DNA from 4 places in the Erwinia billingiae Eb661 genome. Region 2 is predicted to be linked to each of the others. Evidence: predicted binding sites of a transcription regulator. Region 2 holds the regulator's gene; each other region holds the start of a gene.
What was found. The regulator LexA, encoded in region 2, represses DNA repair genes until DNA is damaged. The targets are predictions, from matches to a motif close to TNCTGTATGTACATACAGNA.
Positions count from the first base shown of each region.

Region 1 (7,531 bases), 2.5 Mb from region 2:
CGACATCGAAGAAAAAAGCATACCGGCCGCTGGCGGATAACGGGGGCGCGGATTCATTCTGGGTGTTCAAAGTATTCCTCCTGATTGAGTGTGTTACGGCGATACGTTCATCAGGCTGTGTTACGGCCCAACTCACGGGGGAGGGTCAGATGGCGTATCTGATCACCCACAACGCACGAGGAAAACGCAGCAATATCAGCATTCAGTATAGACGCTGATCCCGACTCTGCCAGACAATACGCGGCTTTGAGCCCGGATCGATGCATCCAGCCTGCCAAATTACTGGGGAAAAAGACATAGGAGAAAGGCGAAATGTTTAGCGGGAATGACTCGGAAAAACTGTGAGTGAAACGGGTAATTGTTCAGGCGGAACGATCCGCCTTTACTCGACCTTCAGGCTACCGGCTTCATCCACAGCGCGTCAACATTGATGCCGTGCCAGTTCGTGGACTCTTCCGGGCCGGTGATGCTGTCCCAGCAGAAGCGATCGGCGAGGTCGACGATCTCCGGTGACAGCCTCTGGTTGGTGACCAGTGAATAAAAAACGCAGACTTTGGGTTGCAGCAGTGAGCCTCCGCCCGGCTCGGCGACCACCGCAATGCGTCCTGAGGCGAGACGCACGGTGGAGCCCACCGGATAGATGCCCACCGCCTTCACAAAGGCGAAAAACACCTTGCGGTCGAAGTGCCCTTCCCAGCTGGCCATTTGGTGCATGGCGCTGGCCGGATTCCAGCCTGCCTTATAAGGCCGGTTAGAGGTCACCGCATCATAGACGTCGCAGACCGCCGCCATCCGCGCCAGCAGCGAGATTTTTTCACCGGCCAGGCCATGCGGATAGCCACGGCCATCGAATTTTTCATGGTGGTGTAACGCCACGTCCAGCAGATCTTCGCCGCCGCCGCTTTTTCGCAGCAGCGCTTCGCCAATCACCGGATGCTGTTTCATGATGTCGAACTCGGCGTCGGTCAGCTTGCCGGGCTTGTTAAGGATGTCCAGCGAGATCCCGGCTTTTCCCACGTCATGCAGCAGCCCGGCGGTTCCCGCCCGCCGCACCTGCTCTTCTTCCAGCTGCAGCTGCCTGGCCAGCGACACCATCAGCGCGCAGACGGCGACCGAATGCAGATAGGTGTAATCATCATGGGTTTTCAGCCGCACCACGCTCAGCAGCGCGGCAGGATGCCGGCTGATCGATCCGCCGATTTCATCCACCAGCGGCAGCGTGCTGACAGTGTCAATGGTACGTCCCAGCCGGGCATCGCTGAACATATCCATTACCTGCCCTTTGGCATTCAGGCAAATCGCCTGCGCCTGCTCAACTTCTTGATGCATGCTGATGGGACCACGCGGCACGTCCGCCTGGTCTTCTTCAATCTCTGTTTCTGTTTCGTCCGGCGCCCGCCCTTTAGACAGATCGATCCAGACTTCTTTAATGCCGTTTTCTGCAATCACCTGGATCTGCAGATCGGTGGTCAGCAGCATGTCGTTGTGGACGAGCGGATGCTTGAGCCAGAAAACCTCCAGCTTATGCACATACATCCCAACGCGCAGCGCCTGTACCTGAATTCGCCTGATCATCCTGTGCCTCTTTGCCAGTTCCTCCATTCAGCACAGGTATCGGCCTTGCCTGAAAAAGCTTCAGTGAATGCGGCGAGGGACCGCATCTTTTACTTAATTTTTACATTTACGCAGGCCGCAATTCCGCCCCGTTTTTTCAGGCAGAAACTAAATTCCTCAGCAGAACAAGCGCGTAGGTTTTTCCGCAGATTCAGCGGTTGATTGCCAGCGCGGATTGATAATACTGTATATAAACACAGTAACATTGAGTCATCATTATGCACATGCACCAACTTGTTGTTTCTCCGCGTCCTCTCACCATCCCGTTGTTCGTTGAACGGGTCGCCTGCGGGTTTCCCTCGCCAGCGGCCGATTACGTGGAATCGCGGATAGACCTGAATGAACTGCTGGTCAGCCATCCCAGCGCGACCTACTTTATCCGCGCGGCGGGAAATTCGATGATCGAGGGCAATATTAACGACGGCGATATGCTGGTAGTAGACAGCTCGTTAAAGCCACAGCATGGCGATCGGGTGATTGCCGCCATTGATGGCGAATTCACCCTGAAGAAATTGCAGCTGACCCCTTCGGTGAAGCTGCTGCCGATGAATCCCAGCTACGCCGCCATCGATATCGACGACGAAGCCGGGCTGAGCGTGTTCGGCGTGGTGACCTTTATTATTTATGCGGCGCGCTGAGAGAGTGAACTCAGGGGTTGATCACCTGTGACCGATCGCCGGCAAAAAAACGGGTGAGGTTGTCGAACGCCACGCGGAAATAGGCCTCGTAGCTGGCCTGCTCGACGTAACCGAGGTGCGGCGTACAGAGCACGTTCGGCATCTGCAACAGCGGCGAGGCCGGATCGTACACCGGCTCCTGCTCGTAGACATCCAGCGCGGCAAAGCCCGGACGTCCCTGACCCAGGGCATGCAGTAGCGCGCCCGGCGCGACCAGCTCGGCCCGGCTGGTATTCACAAACAGCGCATCCGGTTTCATCGCCAGCAGATCGGCCTGGGTGATGCTGGCTGCGGTGGCCTCGACCAGTCGCAGGTGGACAGAGAGGATATCGCTGGTGGCAAACAAGGCGGTGCGATCGGTAGGCACGCTGTGACCATCGCGCCGCGCTTCCTCGCGGGCGCGTTCGCTGCCCCATACCTGCACCTGCATATTGAAAGCACGGGCATAACCGGCAATCAGCTTGCCAATTTTGCCGTAGCCAAGAATGCCGATGGTTTGCCGGTTAACCGCCCTGCCGATCTCCGTTTGCCAGCGTCCGGCGGCCATAGCATTCACCGAGGACACCAGCTTACGGCGAGAAGCCATGATCAGCAGCCAGGTCAGTTCTGCCGGCGCCACCGGCGAGCCGCTTCCTTCCACCACCGCCACGCCAGCCCGCTGGCAGGCCACCAGATCGATATTACGCGCCACTTTGCCCGTCTGGCTGATCGCTTTAAGTTGCGGAGTTCGCCGCAGAAACGCCGCATCAATCTGCGTTCGCTCGCGGATCAAAATCAGCGCCTGAGCCGTCGCCAGCACCTCGCTGGCATGCGGATCGTGCGCCAGGTCGCCCAGCGCGCGGCACTGGAAGGCCGGATTATCGTGCAGGAAATCAAGCTGAGCGGTTGCCCGCGGGTAATCATCCGGTATCGCAATAGGTATAACCACGAGCTTCTCCTGAGACTGACGAGGTGAATATCAGAATAATGCGCGATGGGCTGCTGAGCGAGAACTCTCTTGCCAGTTATCCCGCTTTCTGGCATTTTGGAAACAATCGTTCCCTTATTGGATTATTATGAACAACGCATCCCTTCTGCCGCAGCACAGCAAAGAGCGCGGCCGCCCACGAGAATTTGATACCGACCTGGCGCTGGATAACGCCATGCTGGTGTTCCGGGAAAAAGGCTTCCACGCCGCCTCGATTGCGGATTTGGGCGAGGCGATGAACCTGACCGCAGGCAGCATCTATAAGGCGTTTAAGGATAAACGTACGCTCTTCCTGCAGGTCTTTGAGCGTTACACCTCATTGCGTAACGGCGCGCTGCGCGAGCGTCTGGCACTGTTCACCACCGGCCGCGAGAAACTGGCTGAGCTACTGCGCTTCTATCTGGAATCGGCTCAGGATGTTGAAGGAAGACGTGGCTGCCTGGTGGTCGGCAGCGCCACGGAATTGCAGGTACTGGACGAGGCGTTGTCAGCGCTGGTGCGTCAGGCGGTGATGCATAATAAAAGCCTGCTGACCTCACTGTTATCCCAGGGACAGCAGGATGGCTCGGTATCCAGTAGCCTGGCGGTGGAGACCGCAGCAGAACTGATTTTATGCCTGATTTTTGGCATGCGTATCGTCGGTAAGATGCAAAATATCAGCGACCGCGAAGCCACCATCACGCTGGCGATGAAGCTGCTCGATTAAAAAATTTACCCATTTAGGAAGCATTCATTTCCTAATCAACCTACCTGCCAGTCCGCAGGCAATCACTGAAGAGGTCCACGATGAAACAGCCAACAACAGAAAGCGTCCTGCCCCGCCGCACCGAGGCGGAACCCACGACTTTTGCTGACAGCGCCCTTCCCGGTTTTGTGCATCGCTATGCCAGCGTTGAGGGGGTCAGACTGCATTATGTCAGCGGCGGCAATCCGCAGGGCGAAACCCTGGTGCTGCTGGCGGGCTTCCCGCAAAGCTGGTTTGCATGGCGACAGGTAATGGCGCGACTCGCATCGACCTACCGCATTATTGCGCCGGATCTGCCGGGCCAGGGCGATTCGGATCGACCGGAAACGGGTTATGACACCCGATCGCTGGCGACAAAGGTGCACGGACTGCTCAGCTCACTGGCTATCACCCGCTATTACCTGGCCGCGCACGATGTGGGTGCCTGGGTAGCCTGGCCTTATGCCGCCTTATACGGCGACGAGGTTAAGCGCCTGGCCTTGCTGGATGCCGGTATTCCGGGGATCACCCTGCCGGATGCCCTGCCCGTGTCGCCGGATGCCGCCTGGAAAACCTGGCACTTCGCCTTTCACGTTATCCCGGACCTGCCCGAAGCGCTGATCGCAGGAAATGAACGCGTCTACCTGGAGTGGTTCCTGAAGCGCAAAACCGCCTGCCCTGACGTTTTCTCTGAAACTGACATGGAGGAGTATTTGCGCATTATGATGAAAAGCGGTGGATTACGCGCGGGCCTCGCCTACTACCGTTCCGCCGCCCTGTCCGCGCAGCAAAACCGGGAATTACAGGCTAACGGCAAGTTAAGCATGCCAATCCTCGCCATCAGTGCCGAACAGGGTTCGATCCCCGATATGGCAGCACCGTTGCGCCCGTTTGCAGCAGATGTCACCGGCGTTGTGGTCCCTTATTGCGGCCATTTCCTGCCGGAAGAACAGCCCGAAGCAATTGCCCGCGAGCTGAATGACTTTTTCCAAGGCTGATTTGCAAAAGTAAAACGATCGGTTTACTTTTAGAGGATGAAAAAGAAACAGGACATCCTGAACGCCGCTGAGCGGCTGTTCTACAGCAACGGTTTTCATGCCACCAGCACCGACAGAATATGCAGCGAGGCCAGCGTCTCCACCCGCACGCTGTATCGCTACTTTCCTTCGCGGGAACTGCTGACCGAGGCGGTGATGAATGCCCGGAAAGATCGCTTCTCTGCGGCGCTGCTTCCAGCGGAGGATCCGGCGGCCATCGCGCAGCTGTTTAGCGTGCTCGGCAGCTGGATGCAGGATTACGGCACGTCCGGCTGTTTCTTCCTGAAGGCGTGGGGGGAATATGCCGAACAGGACGTCTGGCTGTCGGCGCTGGCACTGGACTATCGCTACGAGATGCGTGAATACATCACGGCCTGCGTGCGCAATATGCCAGGCCAGCATCGCGAGGTGCTGGCGGATGCCATCTGGATGCTGTTTGAAGGGGCGATTACCGCGGCGCTGGTCGCCGGGCCTGATGCCGCCTTTCGCGCCGGTGAGGCGGCAGCGCTGCTTACCGCCAGCGGTACCCGCCGATGAAAACGATCGCGCTGGGCATCGCCGGCACCTCGCTGATTGCCGTCACTTACGGCATGGCGCGCTTCTCCTGGGGGCTGATGCTGCCCGAGGTCATTGTTGATATCCCCTTCAGCCCGCAAATGGCGGGCGTTATCTCGGCCTGTAGCTTTGCCGCGTATTGCCTGGCCATTGTGGCTTCGTCTGTGCTGGACGATCGGTTTGGCCCGCGACTGATGGCAGCGGCCGCCGCCTGCTGTGCCGCGGCAGGACTGGCGGTGATTGCCGTCGCCGAATCCCCCGCGATGCTGGCAGCCGGGCTGTTTATCTCCGGTCTGAGTCCGGGCTTAGCTTCGCCTTCGCTGGCCGCCGCAGTGGACCAGGTGGTCGATCCTGAGACGCAGCCAACGTTGAATACCATCATTAATTCCGGCACCAGCGCCGGGATTATCCTGTCAGTACCGGTACTGTACTTTCTGCCGGGAGGCTGGCGCGCAGCCTGTCTTGTCTTCACCCTTTTTGCCCTGGCTTGCCTGCCGGCGATCCTGCGCTACGTGCCGCCTGGGCAAACTACGGCCCGCGAAACACCGCCCGGCTGGCGTGAAACGCTGCTGCAACGCGCCATGCTAAACCTGATGCTGATCGCCTTCTTCAGCGGCATAGCCAGCGCCGCCTGGTGGAATTTTGGCCCGGATGTATTGCGTCATCATATTAATGTCGAAGTCGGTACCGTCAATCTGCTGTGGCTGGTCGGGGGTGGTGCGGGAGTGATGGGGGCGCTAACCGGTCCGCTGGCTGAGCGCATAGGAATGAAGCAGGTTTACCGTCTTTCGCAACTGGCAATGGCCGCACCGCTGGTACTGCTGGCCGTGAGTCAGCAGATGCACGGGTGGCTGTTCCTGGCGGTAGCCTGTTGCGGCGCAGGATACGTAACGCTGTCCGGCGTTTTACTGGTGAGTGGGGGTGCGGTGACAAACAACGCGCCCGCCACCGGCGTGGCGGCGGTTTTCTTCGCGCTGGCCGCAGGTCAGGTTGCGGGATCGGTGTTATTTGGCCAGCTATCCGCAGCAGCTGGCGTGGTGCCTGCTCTGCTGACCTTTGCGGCGATATCAGCGGCGATGCTCCTGCTCTCGCCGCCTGAGTGAACGTTTAAACGTGCCGAAGGTTGAGGTTAGCCGCCGACTCTCGCCTGTAATGCGGCGGGATAGCGTTCGCCGATCACTTTGATGGTTTCCAGCGCCTGAGTCAGCTTATGCATCTCATCACCCGACAGAACAATATCCACCGCGGCCAGATTCTCCTCCAGGCGATGGAGCTTGGTGGTCCCCGGAATAGGCACGATCCACGGCTTTTGTGCCAGCAGCCATGCCAGCGCAATCTGCGCCGAGGACACGCCCTTCTCTGCGGCAAGATGGCCCAGCAGCGTCACCAGCTTTTCATTGGCGGCCATCGCTTCGGCAGCAAAACGCGGCACTTTGCTGCGGAAATCATCTTCGCCAAAGGTGGTGCCCGGTTTAATCGCGCCGGTTAAGAAGCCTTTTCCTAACGGGCTGAACGGCACAAAACCAATCCCCAGCTCCTCAAGCAGCGGCAGAATTTCCTGCTCCGGCTCACGCCACCACATAGAGTATTCGCTTTGCAGCGCGGTGACCGGCTGTACGGCATGCGCACGACGGATGGTTTTTGCGCCAGCCTCTGACAGGCCAAAGTGTTTTACCTTACCTTCGGCGATCAGATCCTTTACCGTTCCCGCCACGTCTTCAATCGGCACGTCGGGATCGACACGGTGCTGATAAAGCAGATCGATGACGTCGGTTTTCAGGCGGCGCAGCGAGCCTTCAACGGCTTCGCGGATATGTTCCGGGCGGCTGTTGAGGATCTGCTGCTTATTATCGTTGCCAAAGGTAAAGCCAAATTTAGTGGCGATGACAACCCGATCGCGATAAGGCTTTAACGCCTCGCCAACCACCTCTTCATTGAGGTAGGGTCCATAAACCTC
Region 1 is NC_014306.1:2,863,047-2,870,577, forward strand. It holds gene otsB (trehalose-phosphatase) at 1-70, opposite strand, end outside; gene EBC_RS14465 (HD-GYP domain-containing protein) at 394-1,575, opposite strand; gene umuD (translesion error-prone DNA polymerase V autoproteolytic subunit) at 1,833-2,252, shown strand; gene EBC_RS14475 (D-2-hydroxyacid dehydrogenase family protein) at 2,263-3,219, opposite strand; gene EBC_RS14480 (TetR/AcrR family transcriptional regulator) at 3,347-3,964, shown strand; gene EBC_RS14485 (alpha/beta fold hydrolase) at 4,045-4,980, shown strand; gene EBC_RS14490 (TetR/AcrR family transcriptional regulator) at 5,017-5,556, shown strand; gene EBC_RS14495 (MFS transporter) at 5,553-6,677, shown strand; gene EBC_RS14500 (aldo/keto reductase) at 6,704-7,531, opposite strand, start outside.
Region 1: umuD (translesion error-prone DNA polymerase V autoproteolytic subunit) is a predicted target of LexA. The motif match lies at 1,797-1,816, and genes of this name have one in related genera.

Region 2 (7,531 bases):
TCGGCGACCAGCGCCGGTTCGCCCATCAGGCAGGCACCGAAGCGGCCGTTCTGCACACGATCCGACGGACAGCCGACGTTCAGATTGATTTCGTTGTAGCCTCGCGCTTCCGCCTGCTTTGCGCATTCGGCCAGCGCCGCAGCGTCATAGCCGCCCAGCTGCAGGGCAACAGGCTGTTCTGCCTGATTCCACGCCAGATAATCGCCTTTGCCGTGCACAATGGCACCGGTGGTAACCATCTCGGTGTACAGCAGGGAATGACGCGTTAACTGACGCAGGAAATAACGGCAATGACGGTCGGTCCAGTCAAGCATCGGGGCAACGGAAAAACGGTGTGCAGGTAAAATCTGGGTCATAAAGCGCGCAAACTCGGTGTGATTAACAAATGACGATAATGTGCGCAATGATAACACGCCTGCCGGCGGAGACACACCTTCAGCACGCGGGCCCACGCATTATCGCGGGCATTGCCGCAGTTAATCGCTGCGACGGGGAGACGGAATACAGGGCGGAAGAGGATCCCGCCCTGTTGTTAACCCTTATGGCTGATGCAGCCCGAGGGATCAGAAGGTGAAGTTCAGCTGGGCAACCGCACCCCAGGTTCTGTCGTCGCCTTTCATACCGGCCAGATCCAGATGCACCTTGCCAAACGGTGACAGGCCAAAACCGGCGGTGTAAACGTTGGTGTCGTTGGACTTCATATCGGCACGGTAACCGGCACGCAGCTGTAACCAGCTCAGCAGACGGTACTCGGCACCCACGCCCGCATACTGGCTTTCTTCCTGCGTTTTGAAGCCTTTGGTTGGCGTTACGTCAACGTCCAGCGCTGCGGTCAGTCGCTCAGTATGGAAAGACACGCCAGGCGTGACGATTGGGCTGATCTGGTAGGTATCTTTGTAGCCGTTCACTTCTTTGGTATCGATATCGCGCGAAATAAGGTTCTGCGCGCTCAGACCCAACGTCCAGTTGTCGCCAATATCGGTGGCGGCGCCGGCATCAAGGTTGAAGCCGCTGTTGGTGTTTTTGTAACGACCGTTGGTGAAATCTGATTTGTCGTAGTTATAAACCGAGGCGCTGTAGTTATACAGGTAGGTTTTCTGCAGCTTTGGCGTGACGCCAAAGGAAACCGGATGGCCTGCGATATTGAACTCGTGCGCAACCGCCACACCGTAATCATAAACAATCGCACCACGCCCGAGGCCAGCCGACGTCAGCTTGCTCTGATCGCCTGGCAGTGGGAACACGGTGCCATCGGCGACGCCCTGAAGATAATCAATATCGCTTTGGGTGACATCAGCCGTAACGTGCGCGGTACCGTAGGCCTTGGTTACGAAAGCAAATGGCAGCGTTTCATTGGGAATGGTTACCGCAAACGCCGCGCCCGCCGTGCCGTGGGCCTGATTCCCCTTGATCCCCCGCAGTTGACTGGCCAGGTCTCCGGCCGCCGCCTGCACTTTTGGGTAATCGGCAAAGCTGGTGATGTTGTTGGCAATGTCCTGATAGCGATCGACGCTGTCAGTCAGGTCATCAACTTTATCCACCAGATTGTTTTTATCCGTCACCTGCAAACCGGCAGCCGGAAGGATCACGCTGACCGTGTCATCCGGTTTTGCTTTGGTCATCAACGCGGGGTTAGCCAGCACCGCCGTGCCGTAAGTAGAGGACGCCACACCCGTCCCACCCATGGCGTCATTACGGGCATCGTAATAGTTGCCAGCGGCTAACGCGCTAAGGGGGGCCAGAAACACTATGGGAAAAACTGCAGGACGGGAAAAACTGTTCAACTTACGGATTAATTTCGCCATTTTACCTAGAACCCACCGTGACAAAAGAGGAAAAACGCCCGTTCAGGCGTGAAGATTTCTGCTGCCTGAATAATGGACACAAAGGCAACATTTCATTGCTGTGAAGTAAGTAACAATGGTGGGGCTTATCTGCTCATTGGCTGTTTGTTTATCTGTTATCAGGCTAATCAATAAGCATTTTGATCCCGTCATTTAAGGCCAGGATCGCTGTAACACCCAGTAAAAAGGTAGTCAGTAACATTACAGCCTGCAAATTACATTAATAGAGTTTTATAGAAATTTTATGGCACGGTTTGAAACTCTTAAACCAATCAGTATCGCTAACTGTTTTCTCTTGAGGGAAATACCAGTCATTTTAAGAGTTTTTTCAGTCTGTTAAACGGTAACAGCCGGCGGATTGACGCGTTAAGGCGGGATTCGGCGATTTTCGGTGGACGTGATAACATAACAAACTGATCTGACCTGAGGGGAAAGTTATGAACGTAAGCAGTCCTGAAAAAATCCTGTCGCAGGCTGAAGCCTTGTGCCAGCAACGCAACGTCAGACTGACGCCTCAGCGTATGGAAGTATTGCGGCTGATGAGCCAGCACCATGGGGCGATCAGCGCCTATGACCTGCTGGATCTGCTGCGGGCAAGCGAGCCTCAGGCGAAGCCGCCAACGGTTTATCGCGCGCTGGATTTTCTGCTTGAACAGGGATTTGTGCACCGCGTTGAGTCCACCAACAGCTACGTGGTCTGCCATCATTTTGAACAGCCTTCTCACACTTCTGCGATGCTGATTTGCGATCGCTGCGGGTCAGTTGCAGAGCAACAGGCTGAAGGGGTGGAAAACATTTTGAAAATGCTGGCCCTGACCTCGGGATTCGCACTGGCTAATAGTGTTATCGAAGCTCATGGGTTGTGCCGGGGTTGTGTCGAAGTGGAAGCCTGCACGCATCAGGATGCATGCCAGCACGATCATACTGTCGCCAGCAAGAAGCGTGGCAAGTAGAGCGTCATCGCAGGGTAATTTCTTAGGTTAAAGAAGGGATAGTGCTGGGGGATTAAGTGGCACTGTCCTTGTGCCGGGGTAGGAGCATCGTCCTGAAACTAAATCTTGTCAGAGATTTTGCTGCAAATCAGAAACGGTGGTTATTGTGGGTTTCCCACTCACCGAGTTCCTTCTCTGCTTGCTCTTTGCCATATCCGTAGCGTTCCTGAATCTTGCCTACAAGCTGATCGCGTTTACCTTCGACGACGGTCAGATCGTCATCAGTCAGCTTGCCCCATTTTTCTTTAAATTTACCTTTCAACTGTTTCCAGTTACCGCTGGCTTCGTCTTTGTTCATCTTATAACTCCTCAACCTTAGGTTCACAGCTTTAGGGATTTCGTCTTTGCAGACCACACAGCAGCAACATAAAACGCTGCTTAACTGCTTAACGTACAGATAATTGTAGTAGATGATGGCGAGTTTGCCCGTAATGGCGAAAGATAAAGCCACATTTTTAGCTAAAAGTGACAACGAAAAGTGAAAAAAGGCAGGGAGATCAGCAGATAACGAAGCGGCAGGTGGGTGTAACGAATTATTTCAGCCCGCAAACCAGCTGTTGTTGCGCCAGTGCCTGCGCCAGATGAGCCACAACGTCAACCCACGCAGCAGCAGGAACACGGTAACGGCCAGCCACAGACCATGGTTGCCTAACGACGGCACGGTGAACAGCGTCGCGCCGTAGCCCAGTGCCGCAATCAGCATGCCGTTGCGCATTTCACTGGCGCGCGTGGCACCAATAAACATGCCATCCAGCAGATAACACCAGACACCGCAGACCGGCAGGACAATCTGCCAGAACAGATAGGTGTCAGCCTGCTGCTGCAGTTCGGGGATTGAGGTCAGTAAGGCAACAATATGCGTGCCGGCAAGGCCATAGAGAATTGAAAAGGCCAGTGCCACCAGTCCTGCCTGGCGACAGGCCGCGTGCCAAATCAGCAGCAACCTTTTTGCGTCCTTTGCCCCATAAGCTTCGCCGGAGCAGGCTTCTACCGCATAGGCAAAGCCGTCCAGCGCGTAAGCGGTAAAGGTCAGGAACATCAACAATACGGCGTTGACGGCGACGACCTCACTGCCCAGCCGCGCACCCAATATCGTCAAGGAAACAAAGCACAGTTGCAGCAGTAAAGATCGCAACATAATGTCCCGATTCAGCCGCAGCAGCCGGCCGAAATTGCCCTGCCAGGCGGTTTTCAGCATCGGCAGCGAAATGCCCCGCAGCTTCAGCACCCGCCAGACCATAACCAGCCCAATCGCCAGCGTGACGTATTCTGCAATCGCCGTGGCCGCCGCCGCACCCTGCACGCCCCAGCCCAGCCCCATCACGAACCACAGATCCAGCACGATGTTGACCAGGTTTCCGACAACCAGCAGGATCACCGGCGCACGGGCATACTGTACGCCCAGCAGCCAGCCCAGTAATACCAGGTTGGCCAGCGTCGCAGGTGCACTTAACCAGCGGATATTCATAAACAGGGCGGCCTGATGCAGCACGGCAGGATCGCCACCCACGACAGAGAGCGCCAGGTGGTTAAGCGGGGATTTCAGCAGAATAAACAGCAGGCCAGCCGCCAGGGCAATCAGTAGCGGCTGCATCAGTGCGCGGGCCAGCGCCGGTTTATCACCCGCACCAAAGGCCTGCGCGGTTAATCCGGTGGTGCTCATCCGCAGGAACAGCAGCAGCATAAACAGGAAGCTGGTCGCGGTAGTGCCCACGGCAACGCCGCCGAGGTAGGAAGGACTGTCAAGGTGACCAATGACCGCGGTATCCACCAGGCCCAGTAAGGGCACGGAGATATTCGACAGGATCATTGGCAGCGCCAGCCGCCAGAGTTGGTTATCTGAGGGAGAAAATAATCGCATGGTCATCCACTGTGCGACTGGCTTAAAAGCATCACGGAAGCTGTATATGCCAGTCAATAAGGCATACAGCTTACCAAAAGAGAAACGCGCCGCAAAAGCAGCGCGTTAAGGTCAGGCGTTTACAGCCAGTTGCCGTTGCGGATTACGCCGACGGCCAGACCTTCAATCGACAGGGTCTGCAAGCGCAGATCGACCACGATCGGTTGGAATTCGCCGTTTTCAGGCAGCAGATGCACGATATTGCCCTGCTTCTTGAGGCGCTTTACCGTCACCTCGTCGTCAATGCGCGCAACCACGACCTGGCCGTTACGCACATCCTGAGTCTTATGCACAGCCAACAGATCGCCGTCCATAATCCCGATATCTTTCATCGACATGCCGCTAACACGCAGCAGGAAGTCGGCGCCCGGCTTGAACAGTTCAGGATCCACCTTGTAGTGGCCTTCAATGTGCTCTTCCGCCAGCAAAGGTTCACCTGCGGCGACACGGCCAATCAGCGGCAACCCTTCCTCTTCTTCCATCATCAGACGGATACCGCGAGACGCGCCGGAAACAATCTCGATCACGCCTTTACGTGCCAGCGCTTTGAGATGCTCTTCAGCCGCATTCGGGGAACGGAAACCGAGCTGTGCAGCGATTTCTGCCCGCGTCGGTGGCATGCCGGTCTGGTTAATGTGGTCGCGTATCAGGTCATAAACCTGCTGCTGCCTTGCAGTTAGTGCTTTCATCCCGCCCCCTGGTTGTTTATACAGTCAGCTGTGAGTATATACAGGTATTTGTGCGTTGAAAACCTAAAGATGTGGAAAAAACAGCAGTTTGTCAGATTATGGAAAGCGCGCCGCAATCAGGGAATTAGCAGCATTACCCAGACGAAAACAGCGAGTAGTATCGTCAGCAACACGGCAGCGGAGCCCATATCTTTGGCGCGACCCGATAAAGGATGCATCTCGCTGCCAATGCGGTCGACCACCGCTTCCAGCGCGCTGTTAAGGATTTCAACAATGATCACCAACATCACGGACCCTATCAGCAACACCCGCGTGACGGCGTCCACATCCAGCCAGCACGCCACAATCACCGCGACAATGCCGGCCACCGCTTCCTGGCGAAAAGCCGCTTCGTTTTGCCAGGCGGCGCGTATTCCTTTCCAGGAATAACCGGCGGCATTAATGATACGAGTCAATCCGGTGACGTTATTTGCCATAATCAGGGAACCCTTTGAGATGTTTAACGTCAATGTCTGGGTGGCGCACATTTTGCAACACCACAGATCTCACTGGCGCTTTCTGGTATGCTTGCGGCGCTTTGCTAACAAGAGGCTTCATGGTATCTATGTCAGGTTGGCGTAACTTATATTATAACTTATTGAATTTACCAGTAAAATTCCTGGTAAAAAGTAAAGCGATTCCCGCCGAGCCGGTTTCCGAGCTGGCGCTGGATACATCGCGCCCTATTATGTATGTGCTGCCTTATGATTCAAAGGCCGATCTGCTGGCGTTGCGTGAGCAATGCCGTAAACAGGATCTGCCCGATCCTTTAGATCCGCTGGAAATCGACGGTACGGTTTTGCCACGTCATGTGTTTATCCATGACGGCCCACGCGTATTCCCCTATTTCGTGCCTAACGTTGAATCGGTAAAACTGTTCCACGAATACCTCGATTTGCACCGCAGCAACCCGCTGCTGGACGTGCAGATGGTGCCGGTATCCGTGATGTTTGGCCGTGCACCAGGCCGTGAAGTGCAGGGCGACGATCAGCCTCATCTGCGCGTGTTGAATGGCATTCAAAAATTCTTTGCCGTGCTGTGGTTAGGCCGCGACAGCTTTGTCCGCTTCTCACCGATGGTTTCCCTGCGCCGTATGGCAACGGAACACGGCACCGACAAAATCATTGCGCAGAAGCTGGCGCGCGTGGCACGCATGCACTTTGCCCGTCAACGCCTGGCGGCCATTGGCCCGCGTTTGCCGGTGCGTCAGGACCTGTTCAATAAACTGCTGCAGTCCAAAGCCATCGCTAAAGCGGTGGAAGACGAAGCGCGCAGCAAGAAAATCTCCCATGAAAAAGCCCAGCAGAACGCCGTTGAGCTGATGGAAGAGATCGCCGCCGACTTCTCTTATGAAGCCATCCGTCTGACGGACCGCATCATGGGCTGGACGTGGAGCAAGCTGTATCAGGGCATCAACGTCAACGGCGGCGAGCGCGTGCGTCAGCTGGCGCAAGACGGCCACGAGATCGTCTACGTGCCCTGCCACCGTAGTCATATGGACTACCTGCTGCTCTCTTATGTGCTGTATCACCAGGGTCTGGTGCCACCGCACATTGCCGCCGGTATCAACCTGAACTTCTGGCCAGCGGGCCCGATTTTCCGCCGTCTGGGCGCATTCTTTATCCGCCGTACCTTCAAGGGTAACAAGCTCTACTCAACGGTATTCCGAGAATATCTTGGCGAGCTGTTCACCCGTGGTTACTCGGTAGAATACTTTGTCGAAGGCGGTCGTTCCCGTACCGGTCGTCTGCTTGACCCGAAAACCGGCACGCTGTCGATGACTATTCAGGCGATGCTGCGCGGCGGTAACCGCCCTATCACACTGGTGCCGATCTATATCGGTTATGAGCACGTGATGGAAGTGGGAACCTACGCCAAAGAGTTACGTGGTGCGACGAAAGAGAAAGAAGGGTTTATGCAGATGGTGCGCGGACTGCGCAAGCTGCGTAACCTCGGCCAGGGGTATGTGAACTTCGGGGAGCCGCTGCCGCTGGTGACCTACCTGAACAAGCATGTGCCGGAGTGGCGTGATGCCATCGACCCCATTGAAGCCCAGCGTCCAGCCTG
Region 2 is NC_014306.1:367,880-375,410, reverse strand. It holds gene dusA (tRNA dihydrouridine(20/20a) synthase DusA) at 1-356, opposite strand, end outside; gene EBC_RS03085 (conjugal transfer protein TraF) at 564-1,805, opposite strand; gene zur (zinc uptake transcriptional repressor Zur) at 2,282-2,797, shown strand; gene EBC_RS03075 (CsbD family protein) at 2,925-3,134, opposite strand; gene dinF (MATE family efflux transporter DinF) at 3,375-4,697, opposite strand; gene lexA (transcriptional repressor LexA) at 4,817-5,425, opposite strand; gene EBC_RS03060 (diacylglycerol kinase) at 5,542-5,901, opposite strand; gene plsB (glycerol-3-phosphate 1-O-acyltransferase PlsB) at 6,030-7,531, shown strand, end outside.

Region 3 (7,531 bases), 1.5 Mb from region 2:
AGCAACTGGCGCTGAAAGCCTCGCCAGAGAAGCAGCATGCCGCCTCAATGAAGCCGGACGGCAACCGTGGCGAAGCCCTGGTGCTGTTCACCACCGACAGCGAACTGAGCCGCGATGGGCTGCAGAAAGCCGCGCGTGAGTTGGGCAGCCCGGAGCTGGCGGTGCCGCGAGACATCCGCTTCCTCAAGCAGCTGCCGTTACTGGGCAGCGGTAAACCTGATTTCGTCACCCTGCGCAGCATGGCCGAAAATCCAGAGAACGCGGAGAACGCCAATGACTAACCCCGCCAACCCTCAGGGGCTGATGTCGAAAGGGATGATGGCGGTGATTGCCGCCCAGTTCCTCTCCGCGTTTGGTGATAATGCGCTGCTGTTTGCTACCCTCGCGGTGCTGAAGCAGCAGGTCTATCCCGACTGGAGCCAGCCGGTGTTGCAGATGGTGTTTGTTGCCACCTACATCATTCTGGCGCCGTTTGTCGGCCAGATGGCGGACAGCTTCGCCAAAGGTCGGGTGATGATGTTCTCTAACGGCCTCAAGCTGCTGGGCGCGCTGACCATCTGCTTCGGTTTTAATCCGTTTCTCGGCTACAGCCTGGTCGGCGTCGGCGCGGCGGCCTATTCACCGGCCAAATACGGCATTCTCGGTGAGATCTCCGGTGGCGATACGCTGGTGAAAGCCAACGGCCTGATGGAGTCGTCGACCATTGCCGCCATTCTGCTGGGATCGATTGCCGGTGGCGTGCTGGCTGACTGGAACCTGACCGGCGCACTGGTGGCCTGCGTCGCGGCCTATGGTCTGGCGGTTGCCGCCAATACCCTGATCCCGACGCTGACGGCGGCCAGACCTGGCCAGTCGTGGCATCCGGCAAAAATGTCGGCCAGCTTCTTCAGCGCCTGCCGCATTTTGTGGCGTGATGGCGAAACCCGCTTCTCGCTGGTCGGCACCAGCCTGTTCTGGGGCGCAGGCGTCACGCTGCGCTTCCTGCTGGTGCTGTGGGTGCCGGTGGCGCTGGGGATTACCGATAACAAAACCCCGACCTTGCTGAATGCCATGGTCGCCATCGGTATCGTCTTTGGCGCGGGTGCCGCAGCGAAACTGGTGACGCTGAAAAACGTCGGCCGCTGTATGCCTGCTGGCGTGCTGATTGGTGTGGCGGTGGTCTTTTTCTCGCTGCAACACACCACCACCGGCGCTTACGGCCTGCTGATCGTGCTGGGTATGTTGGGCGGATTCTTTGTGGTGCCGCTGAACGCGCTGCTGCAAATGCGCGGTAGAGAGAGCGTTGGCGCAGGCAATGCAATCGCCGTGCAGAACCTCGGTGAGAACAGCGCAATGCTGCTGATGCTGGGGCTTTACTCGCTGGCGATCAAACTTGGCGCGCCGCCGGTGGCGACAGGGGTGGGATTTGGGGCGCTGTTTGCGCTGGCGATTGCCGTGCTGTGGGGATGGCAGCTGGCGCAGAAACGTCACAAGCGCAGCGTATAGCTAAAGGAAGGCAGTGTCGTCGCGGCTTATAAGGCGTGAATAACCGAGGCGGGAGCGATCCCGCCTCGGTTTTTTTATGGTGAAGGGAAAGTATAACGACGATGAATCGCTTCCAGTTCCTGCAACACGTCTTCGGTCAGCGTCAGATTGTAGCTGTCGATATTAATCTGCAGCTGCTCAAGCGTGGTGGCACCCAACAGGGTACTGGCAACAAACGGCTGCTGACGGACAAAGGCCAGCGCCATCTGCGACGGATCCAGACCGTGTTTTTTCGCCAGCGCCACGTACTCGGCGATAGCCAGCTGAGCCTGCTCACCGCTGTAACGGGTGAAGCGGCTGAACAGCGTATTACGCGCACCTTCCGGTTTGGCACCGTTCAGGTATTTACCACTTAAGGTCCCAAACGCCAGGCTCGAATAGGCCAGCAGCTCAACGCCTTCAAGGTGGCTGATTTCCGACAAACCGACTTCAAAGCTGCGGTTCAGCAGGCTGTACGGGTTTTGGATGCTGACAATGCGCGGCAGCTCGTGTTTTTCCGCCAGCTGCAGGTAACGCATCACGCCATAAGGGGTTTCGTTGGAGACGCCGATATAGCGGATCTTACCGGCACGCACCTGTTCGTTCAGCGCTTCCAGCGTTTCCAGCAGGGTGACGGTGGCCGTGGTGTCGTTGTATTCGTAGCTCAGCTTGCCGAAATAGTTGGTCTGACGCTGTGGCCAGTGCAGCTGATACAAATCCAGATAATCAGTCTTCAGACGCTTCAGGCTGGCATCCAGCGCTTCACGAATGTTTTTGCGATCCAGCGCCTGATTCGGGCGAATTGACGCATCGGCGCCACGCACCGGGCCGGCCACTTTGGACGCAAGGATGATTTTGTCACGATTGCCGCGGGCCTGAAGCCAGCTGCCAATGTATTTTTCGGTTAAACCCTGGGTTTCCGGACGCGGAGGCACCGGATACATTTCTGCGGTATCAATAAGGTTAATACCGGAACGGAGAGCTAAATCTAACTGCGCATGGGCGTCGGCTTCGCTGTTCTGCTCACCAAACGTCATGGTTCCCAACCCCAGGCTACTGACTTCCAGGGTGCTGTGGGGGATACGGTGATAGTGCATGTGCCGGCTTCCTTTTTACATTATTAAAAGGTTCTGGAACCTGAAGAACGGCCTGCAATGAGGTGCATAGCCCCGCGGTACGTGCTCAGGTCCGGCATTTGACTATAACCGCCGTTCGCTGCAGGGGGAAGAGGGGATTTATCGGGAAATGCGGGCAGAGCCACCAACGGATTGCCAAAGGTGGCTTAATTTGACTTAGCGCTCAACGATGGAGGAAACATCATCACCGTTGATTTGTAACTCATGGCCAGAGCGGTCGGTATATTTCACCAGGCCGGTCTCTTTATCAATCTCAGGTTTGCCCTGGGTCATGATCATGTTGCCTTCCTTAGTCGCCATCACGTAATCGCTGCTACACCCGCTGACCAGCACGGCCAACATAAGCGCTGCTGCGCCAAACATATACTTCATACTTCGCTCCCTTAAGGCCCGCTACTGAATACTGGTACGTCCATTAATAACGCATTTTGGCAACAGACGCAGTAGTAGATGTCCGAAAATGTGCTGCGAGCACGTCGGGCCATTGACATTAATCGTAAGATGATACTACAGAGCGAGGTACTGGCCGGCGTGACCGGCCAGTAAAGGATCAGGCGAGGTTCTTTTTAGAGCGCATCAGGTTCAGGCATTCCACGGCCATTGAGAAGAACATGGCGAAATAGATATAGCCTTTAGGAACATGCACATTGAAGCTTTCCAGTATCAGCGTAAAGCCGACTAAAATAAGGAAAGCCAGCGCCAACATTTTCACCGAAGGATGACGGTCAACGAAGTCGCCAATGGTTTTAGCAGCGAACATCATCACACCCACCGCAATCACCACGGCGGCCATCATAATAATCAGATGATCCGACAGGCCGACGGCGGTGATCACCGAGTCGAGGCTGAAAATAATATCCAGCAGCATAATCTGCACGATGGCACCGACAAACGAGTGCACATTGGTTTTATGCTCGGCATCGCCGCCTTCAATGGTTTCGTGGATCTCCGCGCTGGATTTCCACAGCAGGAACAGGCCACCGAACAGCAGGATCAAATCGCGGGCGGAGAAGCTGTGATCCATCAGGGTAAACAGCGGCGTGGTCAGGCGGATCACCCAGGCAATGGACGCTAACAGACCCAGACGCATTAACATCGCACCGGCTAAACCTACACGGCGAGCGGTATTCTGTTGATGTTTAGGGAGTTTGGCGACTACCAGGGAGAGGAAAATAATATTATCGATACCGAGGACGATCTCCAGAATCGTCAGCGTGCCCAGGGCCAGCCAGGCATTGGGATCTGCAATCCAATCAAACATGCTAACTTTGCTTCCTAAACGAAAAGTAAACGAGGAGTATACGCAACCCGTGGTCGCGCCGCTATCCTGCTTTCCTTTTATCTGGGGCGGTCAGCCCGTCGGATTACAATAAAAAATGGCGGGCCAGCAGGGGACCGGTGAAGCTTTTCTTCAGATAAAAACCGCGCGGTAAGGTCATAATCGGCTGGCCGTTAGTGCCAATCCCTTCGGTCAGCGCTTTGCTGTTGGCGGCTTTGGGGCGGATTTGCAGCACTTCACCGTGGCGGGCGGTGATCTTTTCGACCTGCCCTAACACAATCATATCCATCAGCTCTTCCCAGTCGCGCTGCAACAGCGCTTCCTCTTCCTCACTGGCACTCCACAACAGCGGCGCACCCACCCGACGCTCAGCCAGCGGGATCGCCCGGTCACCCTCAACGGGAACCCATAAAACTCTGGCCAGTTTGTGCCGCACATGGCTGGTCTGCCAGGTGACGCCGCTGTTGCCGGTCAGTGGCGCGACGCAGACGAAGGTGGTTTCCAGTGGGCGACCCAGCGCGTCTATCGGGATGGTTTTCAACTCCACACCAATCTCGGCAAAATCCTGCTCGGGCTTGCTGCCGGCACTGGCTCCCAGGTAGCGTTCCAGTAACATTCCGACCCAGCCTTTATCCCGACGCAGATCCTGCGGGATCTTCAGACCGGCTCTTGCCGCCAGTTCACCCAGCGTAAAGCCTGCCAGCTGTTGGGCACGATCCAGCAGCACGGTTTCGTTTTCTGGCGGCGTTAGCGGAATAAATTCAGAACTCATGGATAACTCTCTGTTGCCGTTCAAAAAATCACCACTCTTTTGCACAGGGAAAATTAAGGCAAAGCGGATTGTGCAAAACAGGAATAATAGCATGATAAATCATGATTTTTTACCCCGCCATCCCCGGTAAAAAAGGGAAGGGCAAAAGGTTATGCCCGACTTGTCACCGACAATGAACAGGATCACCCCCCCTGTTATCCACAGAAAAATGGGATAACTCGTCTTTTACGCGAACACTGTTTCGATTTACAGCCTTGACTGTGGCTGTTTTGCCACTTTTTGCACGATTTATGCTTAAGTGAGCGGCATATCCTGTGGATAAAAACGCGGGTGTTCGATCTTTCACCAGTCACTGAATATCCCTCTGTGACAGCAGGATGACGTGAGGCATTTTTCGGTGGAAATCAGGATAATTCCGAGGTTTTAGAATCAGTTAATCAGCCGGTAAAATCGGGAGCCGATTGGGCGTCAAAAAGTTTTCCCCAACCGTTAAGGGAGTTCTGCACAAAGCTATCCACAGAAAACGTGAATAAGATCGCGCTTTCTGGCCGGTCTCTGTTTATAACTTGGTGCAAAACTGTGAGTTATCCCGCGTCAGCCACGTGCTGAGGGCGTAAAGCAGTGGTTTACCACCTGTAAGGAGTATGAAACAATCAGAACATCCGAGTTTTAGTTTGAGGTAGTCCAGTGATCGATGATGATGGCTACCGCCCGAATGTTGGTATCGTAATTTGTAACAGGCAGGGACAAGTGTTGTGGGCCAGACGTTTTGGCCAGCACTCCTGGCAGTTTCCCCAGGGTGGGATCAATGCGGGTGAAACTGCGGAGCAGGCGATGTACCGGGAACTGTTCGAGGAAGTCGGTTTGCACCGCAAAGATGTGCGCATCCTTGCCTCTACCCGAAACTGGTTACGCTACAAGTTGCCAAAACGTTTGGTGCGTTGGGACACAAAGCCGGTTTGTATCGGCCAGAAACAAAAATGGTTTCTTTTGCAGTTAATGTGCAATGACGCAGATATCAATATGCAGACCAGCAGCACGCCGGAATTTGACGGCTGGCGTTGGGTCAGTTTCTGGTATCCGGTTCGTCAGGTGGTCTCGTTTAAACGCGACGTTTATCGCCGCGTGATGAAAGAGTTCGCCAGCGTGGTCATGCCACTGCAGGAGACGACCGTACAGCGAAATATGCCCGCTTATCGACGGAAGAGAGGTTAAGCCACGTAGATTATGCTCACACAGCTGCGCGAAATAGTTGAAAAAGTGGCAGGTGCGCCCCGGTTAACCGAGGCGCTTGATATCCTGGTCAATGAGATCTGCCTGGCAATGGATACCGAAGTCTGTTCGGTGTATCTGGCCGATCACGACCGCCGCTGCTATTACCTGATGGCGACCCGTGGCTTAAAAAAGCCGCGTGGTCGTACCGTCGCACTGGCCTTTGACGAAGGGATCGTCGGGCTGGTGGGCCGGCTGGCTGAGCCAATCAACCTGGCTGACGCGCAAAGTCATCCCAGCTTCAAATATGTTCCTTCCGTAAAAGAAGAGCGTTTCCGCTCGTTCCTCGGCGTGCCGATCATCAGCCGACGCCAGCTGTTAGGCGTTTTGGTGGTTCAGCAGCGCGAACACCGTCAGTTTGACGAGAGCGAAGAGTCTTTCCTCGTCACGCTGGCCACGCAGATGGCGACCATTCTGTCGCAGTCACAGCTCAACGCCCTGTTTGGTCAGTACCGCCAGACCCGCATTCGTGCGCTGGCCGCATCCCCAGGCGTGGCGGTGGCGGAAGGGTGGGTGGACACCACGCAGCCTTCGCTGGACCTGGTGTTTGCCGCGTCCACGCTGGATACGCACCGCGAACGTGAGCGCCTCTCTCTGGCGATGGATGAAGCCTCCAGCGAATTCCGTCGCTACAGCAAACGCTTTACCGCCAGCGTGCACAAAGAAAGCGCGGCAATCTTCGACCTCTATTCCCACTTACTCAGCGACAACCGGCTGAAGAAAGATCTCTATGCGGAGATTGACGCCGGTTCAGTGGCTGAGTGGGCCGTTAAAAAAGTCATTGAGAAGTTTGCTGCACAGTTTGCCAGCCTGCAGGACAGCTATCTGCGTGAGCGTTCGGGCGATCTGCGGGTGCTGGGACAGCGCCTACTGTTCCACCTCGATGACAGCGTGCAGAGCACCAGTACCTGGCCAGAAAAGTTTGTGCTGGTGGCCGATGAACTCACCGCCACCACGCTGGCCGAGCTGCCGCACGACCGTTTAGCGGGTGTGGTGGTCAGGGACGGTGCCGCCAACTCACACGCCGCCATTATGGTGCGCGCGATGGGCATTCCAACGGTGATGGGCGCGGATATTCAGCCCGAGTTGATGAATGGCAGGCTGCTGATCGTTGACGGCTATCGCGGTGAGCTGCTGGTGGATCCTGAACCGGTACTGGTACAGGAATACCAGAAGCTGATCAGCGAAGAAAATGAACTCAGCAAGCTGGCCGAAAATGTCGTTGAACAGCCCGCCACGCTGAAAAGCGGTCAGCCGGTGAAGGTGATGCTGAATGCCGGTCTGAGCGCTGAACATGAAAAAGCGCTGGGAAGCTGGGTGGATGGTGTCGGTCTGTACCGCACTGAAATTCCTTTTATGCTGCAAAACGGCTTCCCTTCAGAAGAGGAGCAGGTCGCGCAGTATCAGGGCATGCTGCAGCTGTTCCTCGACAAGCCGGTGACGCTGCGCACCCTGGATATCGGCGCAGATAAACAGCTGCCGTATATGCCGATCAGTGAGGAAAACCCGTGCCTCGGCTGGCGCGGCATTCGCCTGACGCTGGATCAGCCGGAAATTTTCCTCGTGCAG
Region 3 is NC_014306.1:3,993,948-4,001,478, reverse strand. It holds gene aas (bifunctional acyl-ACP--phospholipid O-acyltransferase/long-chain-fatty-acid--ACP ligase) at 1-281, shown strand, start outside; gene lplT (lysophospholipid transporter LplT) at 274-1,485, shown strand; gene EBC_RS19690 (NADP(H)-dependent aldo-keto reductase) at 1,560-2,600, opposite strand; gene EBC_RS19685 (YgdI/YgdR family lipoprotein) at 2,796-3,011, opposite strand; gene EBC_RS19680 (TerC family protein) at 3,190-3,900, opposite strand; gene mutH (DNA mismatch repair endonuclease MutH) at 4,004-4,690, opposite strand; gene rppH (RNA pyrophosphohydrolase) at 5,378-5,905, shown strand; gene ptsP (phosphoenolpyruvate--protein phosphotransferase) at 5,918-7,531, shown strand, end outside.
Region 3: mutH (DNA mismatch repair endonuclease MutH) is a predicted target of LexA. The motif match lies at 4,925-4,944, and genes of this name have one in related genera.

Region 4 (7,531 bases), 680 kb from region 2:
CGGAACTGACGACGGATATGCGCATAGGCGCCAATCGCCAGCGCAATACTTTTCAGGCTGCCGGTGGAGTTGGATGGCAGGGTGATGCCGCGTCCTACGGACAGACATTCCACCAGCATCCGCCAGCCCTGACCGGCCATTTTTGGCCCGCCAATGATGTAATCAATCGGCACAAAGATATCGTTACCGCGCGTCGGCCCGTTCTGGAACGGCACGTTAAGCGGGAAGTGGCGGGTACCGATTTCCACGCCGGCGGTATCGGTTGGGATCAGCGCACAGGTGATGCCCAGCTCTTCGGTCTGACCCAGCAGATGCTCAGGATCCGACAGCTTAAAGGCCAGGCCCAGCACGGTAGCGACCGGCGCGAGAGTGATGTAGCGTTTATTCCAGGTTAAGCGCATGCCCAGCACCTGCTGACCCTGCCAGTTGCCCATGCACACCACGCCCGTATCCGGAATAGCACCTGCATCCGAACCCGCTTCCGGGCTGGTCAGGGCAAAGCACGGGATTTCGTCACCGCGCGCCAGGCGCGGCAGATAATGATCTTTTTGCTCATCGGTGCCGTAATGCTGCAACAGTTCGCCGGGGCCGAGTGAGTTCGGCACGCCAACGGTGATCGCCAGGATCCCGGAGACGCCAGCCAGTTTCTGCAACACCCGCGCCTGAGCGTAAGCCGAGAAGGCCAGCCCGCCGTACTCTTTCTTAATGATCATCGCAAAGAAGCGGTGCTCTTTCAGATAGGCCCACAGCTCCGGCGGCAGATCGGCCATTTCATGGGTGATCTGGAAATCATTGGCCATCCGGCAGGCTTCCTCAACCGGGCCTTCGAGGAACGCCTGTTCCTCTTCGCTCAGCCGTGGCTGCGGGTAGTTGTGCAGTTTCTGCCAGTCCGGCGTCCCGCGGAAAAGATCGCCTTCCCACCAGGTGGTGCCGGCCTCAATCGCTTCTTTTTCGGTGCGCGACATCGGTGGCATCACCTTCTGGAAGGTGCGCAGCATGGATTTAGAGAACATCGCCCGACGCAGTGGCAAAAGGTTGAACGGCAGCAGAATAATCGCCAGCGGGATCAACAGCCACGGCGTCCAGAGATGCGCGAATGACCACGCAGCTGTCCAGGCGAGCATGATCGCACTGCTCAGCAGCAGGTTAACGCGGTGATAAAAGAGTGCGCCGATCAACACGATCGTGGCCACGATACTGAGAACCATCATAACTAACGCTCCGTAAGTTGTAAGAGGTCTGACCTGTTGAATACAGGTTTAATGGAGAAGCTGTGCGTTAGCAATCTGTTTACATAATAATTACAACCTGGCTCACAAACCGGCCGCACCAAAAGTCAAAGCCCAAGCTTGAGGTGCAGGGCGCTTTTCGCCCCTCTCCCAACTTGGTAAACTGATGGCGACCTCACCTCTAAAGGACTTTCCCTATGTATCAGGACATCATTCGCGCCGAGCTCAACGAAGCAGCGGAAACGCTCAATAAATTCCTCAGTGACGATGCCAATATTCACGCTATCCAGCGCGCTGCGGTGCTGCTGGCAGACGCCTTCAAAGCCGGTGGCAAAGTGCTTTCCTGCGGCAACGGCGGCTCCCATTGTGACGCCATGCACTTCGCTGAAGAGCTGACCGGGCGCTACCGTGAGAACCGTCCAGGCTATCCGGCCATTGCTATCTCTGATGTCAGCCACCTGTCCTGCGTCAGCAACGATTTTGGCTATGATTTCGTCTTCTCGCGTTACCTTGAAGCGGTCGGTAAATCCGGTGATGTGCTGTTCGGAATCTCCACCTCCGGCAACTCCGCCAACGTGATCAAAGCGGTTGAAGCCGCTCGCGCTCAGGGCATGAAGGTGATCACCCTGACCGGCAAAGATGGCGGCAAGATGGACGGCATGGCCGATGTGGAAATCCGTGTACCGCACTTTGGTTACGCCGACCGCATTCAGGAAATCCACATCAAAGTGATCCACATCCTGATCCTGCTGATTGAAAAAGAGATGGCCGAGTAGTTTTTCTGGCCAGCTGCGGCTGGCCGCTACGTGAGGATTTTCTATGTGCGAATTGCTCGGGATGAGCGCGAATGTTCCGACGGATATCTGTTTTAGCTTTACCGGGCTGGTGCAGCGCGGCGGGGGAACGGGTCCGCACAAAGATGGCTGGGGCATTACCTTTTACGAGGGAAAAGGCTGCCGCACCTTTAAAGATCCCGAGCCCAGCTTTAATTCGCCTATCGCGCGGCTGGTGCAGGAATACCCGATCAAGTCCCGTTCGGTGGTGGCGCATATCCGCCAGGCCAACCGGGGCGAAGTGTCGCTGGAAAATACCCATCCGTTCACCCGTGAACTGTGGGGCCGCAACTGGACCTATGCGCACAACGGGCAGCTGAAAGGCTATAAAGGGATGGATACCGGGCCGTTCAGGCCGATCGGTGAAACGGACAGCGAGCAGGCATTTTGCTGGCTGCTGCATAAGCTGACCACCCGTTATCCGCGTACGCCCGGGAACTGGCCGGCGGTATTCCGTTATATTGCTGAACTGGCGGCGGAGCTGCGTGAGAAGGGCGTGTTTAATATGCTGCTGTCGGACGGGCGGTATTTAATGGCGTTTTGTTCGACCAATCTTTTCTGGATCACCCGACGGGCACCGTTTGGCAAAGCCACGTTGCTGGATCAGGATGTCGAGATTGATTTTCAAAAGCAGACCACGCCGAACGACGTGGTCACGGTGATCGCCACTCAGCCCCTGACGGGGAATGAAACCTGGAACAAGATTGAACCAGGTGACTGGGCGTTATTTTGCCTCGGTGAGCGCGAGCGCTGATCCGGAAACCGGCGCGCTGATCAGGGAACCTGGCTGGTTCAGCACGTAATGACCTTCATTAACACTCACTGACGGCGGCAGGCGGTTTTGCACAAATTGTGCATAGCCAGGCTGCAGCTGTTTCCAGAAGCTGTAATAAACCGAATTGCGATGACGCTGCAGATTGCTGTCGGTCATGCGGAACGGGTAAATGCTCACTTCCACTCGCGGCTGGCCGTTACGCAGCGCCGCATCAACAAACTGATAGATATCGGCAATGTTGGCATCGGTCATCGCATAGCAGCCAATCGACACGCAGCTGCCGTGGATCATCAGGTATTTCCCTTCATAACCCTGCTGGCGATCGTATTCGTTGGGGAAGCCGACGTTAATGGCGCGGTAGAACCGGCTGTCAGGCTTCAGCTGGGAAAGTCCCACGCTGTAAAATCCTTCCGGACTTTTAAAATCGCCCTGACGACGTTTTGGGCCTAAACCGCCCGAAAAGTTACAGATGCGGTAGCTGTCCAGCAAGCGGTAGTCGTTACCGATTTTGCCATACAGTTCCAGCGTACGTTCTTCTTTGAAAATCTGGATATACACGGGGGTGCCGAGTAATTGTTTCTTTAACTCTTTGCTTACCGGCGCGAGCGGAAGTACCGGGGACGTTGGTACGCTGGCGAAGACGACGGCTGGCAGAAAAATCATCGCAAACAGCAGTGCGATTTTGCCCATTCTGGTTCCCTTGAAAAAGAGGGTTGGATGCTATGCCCGAGGGCAGTGTCACTTGCAATATCGGAGAAATCCGCTATCGCTGCGTCACATTAGCATTGTCTATTTTTTTATCAAGTCGCCAGTGAACAAATTGAGAAAGAAAAAATTGTCCGAAGCCTATGCCGCTGCGCTTTACCGGGCGAACGGCATATTGAAACCCGGCTGATTAACTGTATACTTATCCAGTGCATCTGGGGGGGATATGCGTAAGATCATTCACGTTGATATGGACTGCTTTTTCGCGGCGGTAGAAATGCGCGACGATCCCAGCCTGCGTGATATCCCGATCGCCATTGGCGGCAGCCATCTGAAGCGCGGGGTTATCAGCACGGCCAACTACCCGGCGCGGAAGTTTGGTGTGCACAGCGCCATGTCCACCGCGATGGCGCTGAAGCTCTGCCCGCATCTGAAAGTGATCCCTGGCCGCTTCGAAGCCTATAAAGAAGCCAGCCAGCATATTCGTGAAATCTTCTCGCGCTACACCTCGCTGATTGAACCGCTGTCGCTGGACGAAGCCTATCTCGACGTCACCGACAGCCCGCACTGTCACGGCTCTGCCACGCTGATGGCGCGCGACATCCGCCAGACCATCGCCCGCGAACTCAATCTCACCGCTTCCGCCGGCATTGCGCCGATCAAGTTCGCCGCCAAAATCGCCTCCGATTTAAACAAGCCTGACGGGCAATATGTGATTACGCCCGACTCGCTACCGCAGTTTCTGCTGACGCTGCCGCTGGCGAAAATTCCCGGCGTCGGTAAAGTCACCGCCAAAAAGCTGGAGGAAATGGGGCTGCAAACTTGCGCCGACGTGCAGAGCACCGATCTCTCCGCGCTGTTAAAACGCTTTGGCAAGTTTGGCCGGGTGATCTGGGAACGCAGTAACGGCATCGACGAGCGGGAAGTGGTGACCGAACGCTTACGCAAATCACTCGGCGTGGAACGCACGCTGTCGGAAGATATTCACAGCTGGGAAGCCTGCCTGGAGATCATCGATTTCCTGTATGACGAGCTGGAGCGTCGGCTGATCAAAATCAAACCCGACCGGCAGATTGCGCGTCAGGGCGTGAAGCTGAAGTTCTCGGATTTCCAGCAAACCACTCAGGAGCACATCTGGCCGATGCTGAATAAGGCGGATTTGATCGAGGTGGCGCGCAAAACCTGGGAAGAGCGGCGCGGCGGAAGAGGCGTCAGGCTGGTCGGATTGCACGTTACGCTGCTGAATCCGCAGCTGGAAAGGCAGTTATTGCTGGGGCTGTAAGACGGCGGAGTTGTGATCGACAGAGGTTGCCGGGGGATGAAAGAAAACGGGCGGAATCTCTTCCGCCCGTCAGCCGGCTTATGACTTGGCCGGGATCGCCTTCAGCAGCGCGGTCAGCAGTTTCCAGTACAGGCCAACGCTTTCGATATGCACTTGCTCATCCGGTGAGTGTGGGCCGGTAATGGTCGGTCCGATAGACACCATATCCATGTCCGGATACGGCTTCTTAAACAGACCACATTCCAGACCCGCGTGGATCACCTGGATGTTCGGCGTTTTGCCAAACAGCTTTTTATAGGTCTCACCAACCAGCGCCATCACCGGCGAGGACGCGTCCGGCTGCCAGCCAGGGTAATTGCCTTTGGCCACGGTTTTCGCGCCCGCCAGCTCGCCCAACGCGGTCAGCATTTCCACCACGTAGTCTTTACCGCTGTCGATCAGCGAACGGATCAGGCAGTTGATCTTCGCTTCATCGTCTTTCAACGACACCACGCCAAGGTTCAGCGAGGTTTCGACCACGCCTTTCATCACGTCTGAATTACGGATCACGCCGTTTGGCGTGCTGTTCATCAGGGCAATAAAGGTATCGCGGCTTGCCGCCGTCAGCGCCTGGTCGCCAGCCGCCACGTTCTCAACCACGATGTTGATGTTCTTCTCTTTCAGGCTCAGCTCGGACTTAAGCGTTTCCAGGTAGCTCAGTGCCAGGCTTTTCAGCGCGTCGACGTTGTCTGCCGGAACGGCCAGCGTGGCCACCGCTTCACGCGGGATGGCGTTGCGTAGCGTGCCGCCGGTGAAGTCCACCAGACGCAGATCCAGCGCCTTAGCGTGCGCGAACAGGAAGCGGGACAGCAGTTTGTTAGCGTTACCCAGACCGACGTGAATATCACAGCCAGAGTGGCCGCCTTTCAGGCCTTTCAGGGTCAGCTTCAGCGGCTCGTAACCTGCCGGAACGGCTTCACGGCTGATGGCCAGCGTCGAGGTGAAATCAATGCCACCGGCGCAACCCATATAGATCTCACCTTCTTCTTCGGAGTCGGTGTTGATCAGGATATCGGCCTGCAGCCAGTTCGGCTGAAGACCAAAGGCGCCGACCATGCCGGTCTCTTCGGTCATGGTCAGCAGCACTTCCAGCGGACCGTGCTCAACGCTCGCGTCGGCCAGCACCGCCAGCGCGGACGCCATGCCAATGCCGTTATCCGCGCCCAGCGTAGTACCGCGCGCTTTTACCCATTCGCCGTCAATCCATGGCTGAATCGGATCTTTCGTGAAGTCATGCACGGTGTCGTTATTTTTCTGCGGCACCATATCGAGGTGCGCCTGCAGAGCCACCGGCTTCAGATTTTCCAGACCGGCAGTGGCAGGCTTGCGGATCAGAATGTTACCCACTGCATCGCGGTCGGTCGTTAAACCTTGCTCTTTCGCCCACGACAGAATGTGTTCTGCCAGTGCTTCTTCGTGATAAGACGGGTGCGGAATCGAGCAGATTTTGGCAAAAATATCCCACAACGGCTGGGGGGAAAGTTGAGATAATTCAGACACGACAAATCTCCTGTGTCATCACCATCGGCCAGCTGGGCTGCGGATGGCGAGGATGTTTAGCGAGTGGATGACTCCCGTCAGATGCTCTGACGCGATGGGCAAAGAATATCATCGTTTCCGCAGCCGTGCTTACTTCGCGGAAGGAAAAAAGGGTCACGGCGCTGGTTTTTAGCGGCTCAGATCACTATAATTCCGCGCAACCTCTCCCATTGTACATTTTTAAGCCAACACCATTGGTCGGGACTCCTTTATGAGTGAAAAATACGTCGTCACCTGGGACATGCTGCAAATTCATGCCCGTAAACTGGCCCAGCGCCTGCTTCCTGTTGAACAGTGGAAAGGCATTATCGCGGTCAGCCGCGGTGGTCTGGTTCCCGCCTCTTTGCTGGCTCGTGAGCTGTGCATCCGCTACGTCGATACCGTGTGCATCTCCAGCTACGATCACGACAACCAGCGCGAAATGACCGTGCTGAAGCGTGCAGAAGGCGATGGTGAAGGCTTTATCGTCATTGACGATCTGGTAGATACTGGCGGCACCGCTCAGGCCATCCGTGATATGTATCCAAAAGCGCACTTCGTCACCATTTTCGCTAAGCCAGCCGGTCGCCCGCTGGTGGACGACTATGTGGTCGATATCCCGCAGAACACCTGGATTGAGCAGCCGTGGGACATGGGCGTGGTCTATCTGCCGCCAATTGTTAAAGGCTGATTGACGCACGTCAAAGCAACGCCCGGTTATGCCGGGCGTTGTCGTTTTTACGAGCGTCAGGGCTGAGGCTGGGATAGACTCATCCCATGCCCCGTGCTGGAGGATCGTTACGTCATGTCACCTAAAAATCTGAGCGAAGAGCTGTTCAAACCTCGCTTCAAGCATCCTGAAACGTCATCGTTAGTTCGCCGTCTCCATCACCATAAACCGCTGCCCATCCACTCCGCGTTGGAAGGGGATAGTAATGCCGGTTGGTATCGGATGATCAACCGCCTGCTGTGGACGTGGCGCGGCATCACCCCGCAGGAAATCAGTGAAGTGCTGGCCCGCATCGCCGTCAGTCGCGTTGAGCACACCGACGACCAGCTGCTGGATACCGTGGTCGGTTATCGGGGCGGGAACTGGATTTATGAGTGGTCGAAACAGGCGGCGCTGTGGCAGAAGAAAGCCGGTGAGGCT
Region 4 is NC_014306.1:1,045,988-1,053,518, forward strand. It holds gene fadE (acyl-CoA dehydrogenase FadE) at 1-1,211, opposite strand, end outside; gene lpcA (D-sedoheptulose 7-phosphate isomerase) at 1,427-2,005, shown strand; gene EBC_RS06080 (class II glutamine amidotransferase) at 2,049-2,816, shown strand; gene dpaA (peptidoglycan meso-diaminopimelic acid protein amidase) at 2,787-3,527, opposite strand; gene dinB (DNA polymerase IV) at 3,769-4,824, shown strand; gene pepD (beta-Ala-His dipeptidase) at 4,903-6,363, opposite strand; gene gpt (xanthine phosphoribosyltransferase) at 6,614-7,072, shown strand; gene frsA (esterase FrsA) at 7,187-7,531, shown strand, end outside.
Region 4: dinB (DNA polymerase IV) is a predicted target of LexA. The motif match lies at 3,735-3,754, and genes of this name have one in related genera.